Regions from separate parts of the Cohnella cellulosilytica genome, predicted to be linked through region 2. Evidence: riboswitches for the same ligand, from Rfam matches in the RefSeq annotation. Region 2 holds a riboswitch; each other region holds the start of a gene.

What was found. A riboswitch is a leader RNA that binds a small molecule or an ion and turns the genes downstream of it on or off. The one in region 2 is predicted to bind cyclic di-AMP.
Region 1: another riboswitch for cyclic di-AMP. It lies ahead of ACFFT4_RS18700 (hypothetical protein); the one in region 2 lies ahead of ACFFT4_RS32020 (C40 family peptidase).
Region 3: another riboswitch for cyclic di-AMP. It lies ahead of ACFFT4_RS26965 (hypothetical protein); the one in region 2 lies ahead of ACFFT4_RS32020 (C40 family peptidase).

What each region holds. Positions count from the first base shown of each region.
Region 1 is NZ_JBHMDN010000025.1:15,524-18,797, forward strand. Features, by position in the region: gene ACFFT4_RS18695 (sensor histidine kinase) at 1-757, opposite strand, end outside; cyclic di-AMP (ydaO/yuaA leader) riboswitch at 1,022-1,180, shown strand; gene ACFFT4_RS18700 (hypothetical protein) at 1,291-1,707, shown strand; gene kdpA (potassium-transporting ATPase subunit KdpA) at 1,858-3,274, shown strand, end outside.
Region 2 is NZ_JBHMDN010000073.1:162,500-165,773, reverse strand. Features, by position in the region: gene ACFFT4_RS32030 (M1 family metallopeptidase) at 1-606, shown strand, start outside; gene ACFFT4_RS32025 (hypothetical protein) at 620-1,435, shown strand; cyclic di-AMP (ydaO/yuaA leader) riboswitch at 1,653-1,792, shown strand; gene ACFFT4_RS32020 (C40 family peptidase) at 1,797-2,270, shown strand; gene ACFFT4_RS32015 (Rpn/YhgA-type helix-turn-helix domain-containing protein) at 2,438-3,274, opposite strand, start outside.
Region 3 is NZ_JBHMDN010000047.1:20,588-23,861, forward strand. Features, by position in the region: gene ACFFT4_RS26960 (response regulator) at 1-226, opposite strand, end outside; gene ACFFT4_RS26965 (hypothetical protein) at 1,132-1,782, opposite strand; cyclic di-AMP (ydaO/yuaA leader) riboswitch at 1,863-2,003, opposite strand; gene ACFFT4_RS26970 (FGGY-family carbohydrate kinase) at 2,152-3,274, opposite strand, start outside.

The DNA.
Region 1 (3,274 bases), on a different contig from region 2:
CATGGGACACGGAATCCAGCACGGCGGCGCGGAGCCGCTCCGATTCCGCGGTCAGATGGGCGATTTTCGCTTCTTCGGCCAGCTTTATACGGGCGACGGCGCCGGCGGCAAGCCCGCCTACGGCGTCCATCAATCGGCGCCGCTCTATCGTAAATTCCCCATCCTCGTCGCTGCGCCGTCTAAATTGGATGAGCCCGTAGCCGCGGTCTTCGCTCCGCAGGAGAACGTCATAACTCAGGGGACCGTCCGAGGCCGCCGCCTCGTCGTCCAGGCGAATCGAAGCTTCGATGCCCATGCTTGCGGAAATCTGTCTGGCAATCGTGGCGGACAAGTCGTCGATCGTCGACACGGCGCCCAATTGCTTGCTGAGCGCATAGAGTATCGCGGTGTGAGCCTCCCGCTGCTCGGCAAGATGGACCTGCTGCTTCAGCTTGACGGCCAGACCGGCCGTCAATCCGGCCACGAGCAGGAAGACGCCGAAAGAGATCAAGTATCGCAAGTCGGCCACGGAGAAGCTGAGGACGGGCGGGATAAAAAAAAGATCGAACGACAATACGCCCAACACCGCCGCATAATAAGCGGGCCTCAGTCCCCAGCGCACCGAACTGAGCAGCACCGGCAGCAAATACAGCAGCACGATATTGTCCAGATCGAAGACGAGCCCGAACCGATGCAGGAAATAAGTCATCGCCGCAATCAACGCGGCGATGAAGACATAGATCCGGACGGACGTCCATAACGATTGCGGACCGCACATTTTCTCCCCCTCCGTTCTCCTCTAGGTTACTGTAAAAAAGAGATCAAATAAACCGTTTGCAGGTGTAAAAATCGCATAAAAACGATTTACAGCGCATCGCGGCGAGAGTATGATTCAGAGCGAACGGAGGAACGGACGGCGTGACGACCGCTTGTGTGAGAGCAGGCGGGCGTCACGATCGGCCCCCTGCCGTCGATGAGCAGCAGGAGGAGGCGGGACGACTCTCACCGTCCGAAATCCGCAGCTGCAAGCCAAGTTTCATTTTTAGTACGTTCGCTGAATCCTATGCAGTTTTGGGAGCGGGGGAACCAACGGAGGCCGGAACGCAGGCCTCATGGGGTGAATCGCCGGATGTTCCGGCGTAGGGCGACTCTTACGCCCGAATCCGTCAGCTAACCTCGTAAGCGTCTGAAGAGAGGCAACGATTGTCACGGCCGGACACGGTTTGTTTTTCCGTGCTGAGGAGCTGACGAAAGGGACCTCTTTTTCGCAGCTCTTTTTTTGTTGCCCGCGAACAAGGTGGAGGAGAGGGTATGACATCCCGCGAGGATTGGATTGTAGTATACCCGGGAAATGACGCCGGGGAACAATTTATCGAGTCGTTGATTCGGGAACGCTTGCCCTTTGCGGCCGCAGCCGTCAACGAAGGGCAGAGGGCGAGACTGGCGAGATCGGGAGTGCCTTGTTTGAGCGAGGCGGTCGACGCGGCGCTCCCGCGCTCGCGCATACCGGAGCTGCCGATCGGCAGGGTTTATTTGTTCGAGGACGGCCTTCCTGCATGCTGCCGGCTCATCCGGCTGTTCCGTTCATGGACGGGAAGACCGATTTACGTCATTACGCAGGGGAGCAACTTCCGAGCGATTTACAGGGAGATCGGCGCCGATTACGTGATTCATACGAACGGCAGCGACGTTTCTTTTTTGATCCCGCATGAAAACCATATCGGATAACGGGGGGAACGGTATAAATGGACATCGGAATGGCGGCGCTGACGGCGGCGTTAACGATAGCAATGCTTGGACTTCTCTCGTGGGCGGGGCGCGTCGTCGGGGAAGAAAGCGCGAAAAAATGACGGAGCTAATAAAAAGGAGCTATTTACGATGAGCGAATGGGTATCCATTGTCACGACGCTGCTGCTCGCGGGATTGCTGGCCCGCCCGGCCGGCCTGTATCTGGTCAAGGCGTTCGGCGCGGAGCCGACCGGGCTGGACAGATGGTTCGGTCCGGCGGAGAAGCTGCTTTACCGCGTCGGGGGCGTCAGGCAGGAGTCACAGACCTGGAAAAAATACGCCGCTTCCGCGCTAATCGTCAACGGTGCGATGATCTTGCTGGTTTACGTTGTTTTCCGCACGCAGAGCGGCTTGCCATTGAATCCGGGCGGCATCGGCAGCATGGAGCCGACGCTGGCCTTCCATACGGCGGTCAGCTTTATGACCAACACGAATCTGCAGCATTACGGCGGCGAGAGCGGTCTGTCGTATTTGTCGCAGATGATCGGAATCGTATTTATGATGTTTACCGCGTCGGGGACCGGACTTGCCGTCGTCATGGCTTTTATGCGGGCGTTGTCCGGCAGGCCGATCGGCAGCTTCCATGTCGACTTGATCCGTTCCGTTACGAGGGTTCTGCTCCCGATCTCTATCGCGGCGGCCGTGATCTTCGTCGCGTTGGGGGTGCCGCAGACGTTGGAGCCGGCCGCGGCCGCGCAGACGCTGCAGGGAGGAGAGCAGGCGATCGCCCGCGGTCCGATGGCCTCCTTCTTGTCGATCAAGGAGCTGGGCAATAACGGCGGAGGCTTCATGGGCGTCAATTCCGCGCATCCGTTCGAAAACCCGGGCGCGATCAGCAATCTGCTGCAGATCGTCCTGATGCTGCTGCTCCCCACGTCGCTGCCGTTCGCTTACGGCCGGATGGTCGGCAATGCTAAGCAGGGCCGCGTATTATTCGCCTCGATGGCGATACTGTTCATCGCGATGCTGGGCATCTCGCTCGCCGCCGAGCACGCGGGCAATCCGGCGCTGAACGCACTCGGTCTTCAGCAGGGGCAGGGCAGCATGGAGGGCAAGGAAACGCGCTTCGGCATCGCGCAGTCCGCGCTGTATTCCGTCGTCACGACCGCATCGGAGACGGGCGCCGTCAACGCGATGCACGATTCGCTGACGCCGATCGGCGGGCTGGCGACGATCGCCAATATGATGCTCAATACGGTATTCGGCGGTGTCGGAGCGGGCTTCATGAACGTGCTGATGTACGCGATGATCGGCGTTTTCCTGTCGGGATTGATGGTCGGGCGAACGCCCGAGTTTCTCGGCAAGAAGCTGGAGGGCAAGGAGATGAAGCTGATCGCGCTGACGCTGCTCGTTCCGCCGTTTCTTATACTGGTCCCGACGGCCGTCGCCCTAATCGCTTATCCCGGCACGCTGTCCAATCCGGGCTTTCACGGATTGACCCAGGCGCTGTACGAATATACGTCGTCCGCCAGCAACAACGGCTCGGGATTCGAAGGACTGGACGATA
Region 2 (3,274 bases):
CTGAATCTCTCTTCCTGGAAATTCAGCTCCTCGGACGGTTACGCCGAGAACGTCTATATGCGGGGCAAGCTTGTGCTCTCCGCGCTCGAGCAGCAGGTCGGGGACAAAACGATGAGCAAAATCATGCGGACTTATTTTCAGAAGCATAAGTTTAAGCACCCTTCCTTCTCGGACTTCCAGAAAGTCGTGGAGACGGTGACCAAGGAAAAATGGTCCGACTTCTTCCGGGCCTACGTGCAGGGCGGCGAAATGGCGGACTTCTCCGTGGAGTCGATTCAATCGCGGAAGACGGATAGCGGCTACGAAACCGTCGTCCTGCTCGGACGCAACGGCGGCAGCCCCGAGCCCGTATCGGTCTGGCTGCAATTCCGGGACGGCCAATCGCTGCGCAAACAGTGGGACGGCGCCCAGCCCCGCGTCCAGCTCAAGCTGGAATCGGACTCCCCGCTGCTGTACGCGGCGATCGATCCCGGCAACCGCATCGTGCTCGACAATCGCCGATACAACAATTATCTGAAAGCGGAGGTCCCGCCCGAGCAGCGCACCCGGTATGCGACCGGCATTGCGCGATTCCTCGAGGAATTGATCGGATCTTTGGCCTGGTAAGGGAGGCAAGAACATGCGCGAACGATTAAAAATGGGATGGGACATGACCGTGAGGCATAAATATGTATTGGTTCTCCTGTTCCTGTACCGATTGCTGTGGGGATTTTTCCTGTACCGGTTCGTCGATTCGGTCGTTACGCCCGTGCTCGCGCGTTATCCGGACGAACATCCGAATTCCGACGCCCCCCGCCTGTTCCTGATCGAGGCCCAGTTTCGCCTGATGAAGACCGACCTCATCGACGATGTGCTCTGGCTTCTCGGCGGGCTGCTCCTTCTGCGGATGGTGCTGACCCCCCTCATTCACGCCGGCCTGTTCTACTCCTTCCGCCATTCCGCCGAGGAGGAAGGAACGCGGGTATTATCCGGGGTGAGGCGGGCATGGAAACCGGTCGCCCTGCTCTATTGGATGGAGAACGCGCTTATCCTGCTTCCCGCCGTATGGCTGCTGCCGCTGGCCGCGGATCGCTTCTACTCGGAGCCCTCCTTGGCGAATTGGCTGCTGGACCTGCTTCCTTATGCAGGCTCATGGCTGCTGTACGGATTCGCCGTTCATCTGGCCTGCCTGTTCATGCAGTTCGGAGCGGCCGCGCGGGAAGGCATCGTCAAAAGTCTGGGAGCGGCGTTCCGCCAAGCGCTCCCCCTGCTCGGCATCACGATCGTCTTGCTCGGCATCGGTCTGGCGGTGTCCGCCGCAGCCTGGGCAGTCTCCTTGCTCTGGTCGGGTTTTCTTGCCGTGGCGCTGCATCAAGCTTTTCACTTCGTGCGCTCCCTGCTGAAGCTGTGGACGTCCGCATCCCAGCATCAAGTATGGAGCGACGCGAAATTGTAGGCTTATCCGTCCCGACAAATCGACAATATTCTTCCCGGGACATTCCCCGGTTGCGCCTTTTAAAAGGCCGCAACCGGGGTTTGGCGTTATTATCGGCGGGATAAATCCGGGACGAAAGGAGGAGTTTTCGCACCAAATGGGCGTCCCTAGATTAAGGAATTCTAATATAGAAGATGCAGGAAATTCGTCATAATCTCCGAATATTTAAACCTAAAGAAATCATAAAATGCCGAGTTCCCGGGAAACGGGGAACGGGGGAACCATCTTTTCGGGTGAGTTGGCTTGCTTCACAGGAGCCATAGGGGAACCTTCTACCGAACCCTTAAGCTAACCTCGTAGGCATTGGAAGGAGTCGCCGGTTTTGCGTAAAGTTTCAGTCTTCTTGTTTGGCCTTGCTTTGCTCTTGGCTTTCCAGGTCGGCAGCGTGTTCGCGGATTCCAAGCTCGACAAGACGATCGAGCCGCTGATCGGAACGGATTACAAGTACGGAGGAACGACACCGAAAGGATTCGACTGCTCCGGCTTTACCGGGTACGTATTCGATCAGCTCGGCATCGACCTGCCCCGCACTTCGCGCGATCTGTACGGCTGGGAGAAGAGCAAGAAGATTTCCGACGACGAGCTGCGCGCGGGAGATCTCGTATTCTTCAATACGAGCGGCAGCGGCGTTTCTCATGTCGGAATCTACATCGGCAAGAACAAGTTCGCCCACGCCGCTTCCAAGGGCGTGACGATCACCTCGCTCGACGAAAGCTACTATGCCAAGCGCTATCTTGGAGCCCGCCGTTTCCTCAGCGACGAGACCTACGAGAAGATCGCAACGGACATCGAGTAAGAGGAAGCCGCTAAGAAATAGTCTTGTATCCACCCAGGAACAAATAGAACGAAGGCCCGCCTATAGCGGGTCTTCGTTCTATTTGTATTAATGTTCCTAAACGCCTTGATGTACATTCGTATAAAAATGATGAATTTGCCCTTCCATCGCTATACGATCGCGAAACTTCATTTTTTCGCTTCCAGACTCGTCACTTCCTCGGGAGTCAGCTCCGTCGCTTCAACGATCGTGTCCATGTCGACGCCCAGCTTCAGCAAATTGCGTGCGACCTTGAGCTGACCTTTTTTTACGCCCTCCTTTACCCCTTCCTTCTTGCCTTCCTCCCTGCCTTTTTTCAGCGCTTCAGGGATAAACGTTTTGATCATGCGGCTTACCTCCTCTTCCGTTTGCTTATATTCGCCGTAATGTCGGTATAGGTAGTTTAGAATGCTGCCCAGCACCTGCAAGATCCGATCCATGTCTCCGGTCGGCAGCAATCGCTGCCGGTGCAGGTCCCGGATGACGGCCAGAGTCTCCTCAATCTTCGTCTTCAAGCGCGCGAACTCCCGCGCGAATAACCGACGCTTCTCGTCGTCCGGACGCGTGCTGGCGGCAATGAGCCGCATGTTCTTGCGCGAGCCGAACACCTGCAGCGGCAGCAGAGCGAACAGACGCCGCTCCTGCAGGTCCCGGGGCGACAGCGTCCAGTAACGCAGCACCGGTACCGTGTAGACCGTCTCCGTTCCATCCGGCAGCCGCATTCGGAAGGCGAGCTCTTCGCCGATCGCTTCGTTTTCCTCCAGGAAAATGACGATTTGCCTGGGAAAGGCGAGCAGCGGCAGGCCGTTGTCTTCGCTCCCCGCGGCCAGCTCCAGCGCCTTCTCGAAGCCGTAGCGAAACATGCGTATCACCATTGACTGATCGTTAAGCGTCTGAAACTCGACATGATAATGAAACAGGCCGCGGCGCGTATCCAGCGTCAGGAACAGATCGCCGACGATCCGTTCGTACGAGTCCATGATAAA
Region 3 (3,274 bases), on a different contig from region 2:
ATGCGACGGGAACATCCGGCTTGAACGCCAGCATCCCGACAAAATGCATCGACCAAATGCCCAGACCCATCTCGGCCGCGCCGAACACGAGCCATAAGGAGCGGTTAAGACCGGACGATTCGCTGACGCGCCCCGCAAAGTCCAATACCATATAAGAAGCGACGACCGCTACGACGTAGGAAAATACGACGAGAGCGGCGTCATGGGAACCGTGGATATGCTGCATGCATCTACCTGCCTTCGTCTGGAAATCATGAATGCGGAACGGATCGCGACAGGGCTCGCCGGATGGCGATAAGTCCTTCGCTTTCCGTATATTTCTAATCGGTAAACCTGGACGCGAATTGAAGACCGACCGAACAAATCAATAGGCATAATAACCCAATTTATCCGGTTAGGCAATACGAAAAAGCGCCGACATGTGAAAGATCGCTGACATGTGATGGATCGCCGACGGTGCACTATCTCGGACGATAGCAGGTTTCATAGAACATCGGAGGCCAAACGGAGGGGTTTTAGCGAGGCGATAGCAGGTTTCTTAGAACATCGGGTGCCAAATGAGAGGTTTTTGCGGGACGATAGCAGGTTTCTTAGAACATCGGAGGCCAAATGAGAGGTTTTTGCGAGACGATAGCAGGTTTCTTAGAACATCGGAGGCCAAATGGAGGGGGGTTAGCGGGGCGTTAGCAGGTTTCTTAGAACATCGGGCGCCAAATGAGAGGTTTTTACGGGACGATAGCAGGTTTCTTAGAACATCGGGTGCCAAACGGAAGGATTTTGCGGGGCGATAGCAGGTTTCTTAGAACATCGGGCGCCAAATGAGAGGTTTTTACGGGGCGATAGCAGGCTTTTTAGAACATCGGAGGCCAAACGGAGGGGTTTTAGCGGGGCGATAGCAGGTTTCATAGAACATCGGGCACCAAATGGAGGGGGGTTAGCGGGACGATAGCAGGTTTCTTAGAACATCGGAGGTCAAACGGAGGGGGGTTAGCGAGACGATAGCAGGTTTCTTCGAGTATTGGCTTTCCAATATAATGGAGAATCTCGAGGCTTCTCCGATTAAAAGAAAAAGACCATCCCCGCCGTCATCTTTCGATGACGAAGGCGATGGTCCCTGGGCTGATCGATCGGTCAGCCGATATGAAAGCGATAGCCGACCCATTCATGATAGCGATACGGCACGAATTGAACTTTGTATTCCGACCCGGAGCGCTCGAAGTGCTCTTTGACGACTTTGTCGACGATGACCTCTCCGTCCGTCATGTTGGCGTATTCGACCGCGCTCGTTATCGCTTCGCCGTAATACAGGCTGTTTGCCGGAAGCGACAGACCCGTATGGAAGCCGTACACCTGCCCCATGCTGATGCCGACCCCGCCGCGAAAACGAAACGGAATGCCTTCCTCCGCGAGCGAAGGATTGATGACATTGTCGATCGCCTGGACGATCTGCATGCCGCACAGACAGCTCCGGCCAACCGCGTCCTCTTCTTCCGTCGGGAAGATGGCCGTGTACGACTGATGGCTCGCTTCGATCAGCTTGCCTCCCCAGCCCGAGACGATCTGCGCGATCACGGTCACGAATCGCATGATGCCAATCTGCGCCCGGTTCAGATCTCGTTCGCGATGCTCCTCCCTGCCGTCAGCCTCGACGGTCAAGTGAAGGACGGCATACCGCTCTTCGGACGGAACGTACGCCTCCGGCTCCGCTTTGCGCTGCACGAGCCGCTTCGTCTGCTCCATCAGGCTTTCGTACGTCGTTCTGACGAATTCCGCTTGCTGCATCGTTAACACCTCCGTTCGGGTCTTTACGAGAACGCAAAAAGACCCTGAATAAGGGTCCGAAGTGAAAAATAATATCGAATTCTCAGACCCATCTCTGCCGACGAGGTTAGCTGACGGACTCGGGTAGATGGCACCCTACGTTCTCGCGAACGATTCGCCCCTGAAAGATCGGTTCCCCCGCTTTCCGCCGCAAAAGGACGGAAATTAAGCGTATACTTATACTACGCCGATCGGTCCCGGTTGTCAAACCGTTGCCAATAGATCGACCCATCCGCCGGATGCGCCTCTGCTCTCGTCACGCCGCGATTCATCGCAAATATTTTCAGCGTCTCCACAAAAAATCATTCCCGCTCCTCAAAAAGCGACCGGTCACGATCTCAGCATGTCCCGATATTTCAGATATTGCCCTTCGTACAGCGAGGAATAAAGCTTGTGGCGCTTCGCATCCGGTGTATATACGAGCTTCCCGTATCCCGTCCCTCCGGCCGCCGCTTCTTCATAGGAAGCGTATAGGCCGCAACCGACTCCCGCGGTGATCGCGGCCCCCGCCAGCGCGGCCTCCGGAATGTCCGGCACCTCGAGCGCGATGCCGGACACGTCCGCCTTGAGCTGGAGCCAGTGCCGATTGCGCGTGCCCCCGCCGACGACGCGCATCAGCCGGATCCGGCCGCCGGATACCGATTCCGCGCAGCGGCGGATCGCTTCCATCTGATAGGCGTTCCCCTCCAGCACCGCGCGTAGCAAGTCTCCTTTGCCGTGGCGGGCCGTCAAGCTGATAAACGCCGCCTTCGCCTGAGAATCGGGCAGAGGAGCCCCGCTCCCCGCCAAATAAGGCAGGAAAACGATGCCGCTCGGCCCCGCCGGCACGCCGTCAAGCCATCCCAAAACCTCTTCATAGCCGACTTGCTCTACGCCGATCAGCTCTCGCAGCCATTCCACGGAACCGCCCGAATAGGAGTGGCCCCCCATCCAGTAGAGCCGGTTGGAGACCGGATGCAGCCCAAAAGAAAGACCGCAGGCATAATCGGCTTCCGTAAGCGTCCTGACCGGAAAAACGCCGACCATCGTCTCCGCCGTCCCCATCGAATTGTACACGTCCCCGGCATGCACCGCGCCGACCGCCAGCGAAGCGCACACATGGTCGTGCCCCGCCTGAAACACGGTCGTCCCGGCATTCAAGCCCAACGCGCGCGCCACGCTTCCCGTCACTCTGCCGGTCGGCTCCCCCGAAGGAATTGCCGGAGGGAACAGGCTTTCCTCCATGTCGAAATGCCGAAGCAGCGCGGCGTCCCACTGTTTGTCCATGATGCGAAAAGCGTACGTTCTGGCTGCCAGCGTATATTCCTCCGCCATCTTCCCCGTCAGCCGAAAAGCGATGTACGAGGACACCGAGAGCCATACGGAGGAACGCAGGGCATCCGGGTGTCTCTCTTTCAGCCATAACAGCTTCGAGAGACCGTGCTTAAACGACGGCCGGAGTCCGGTTTGCCGG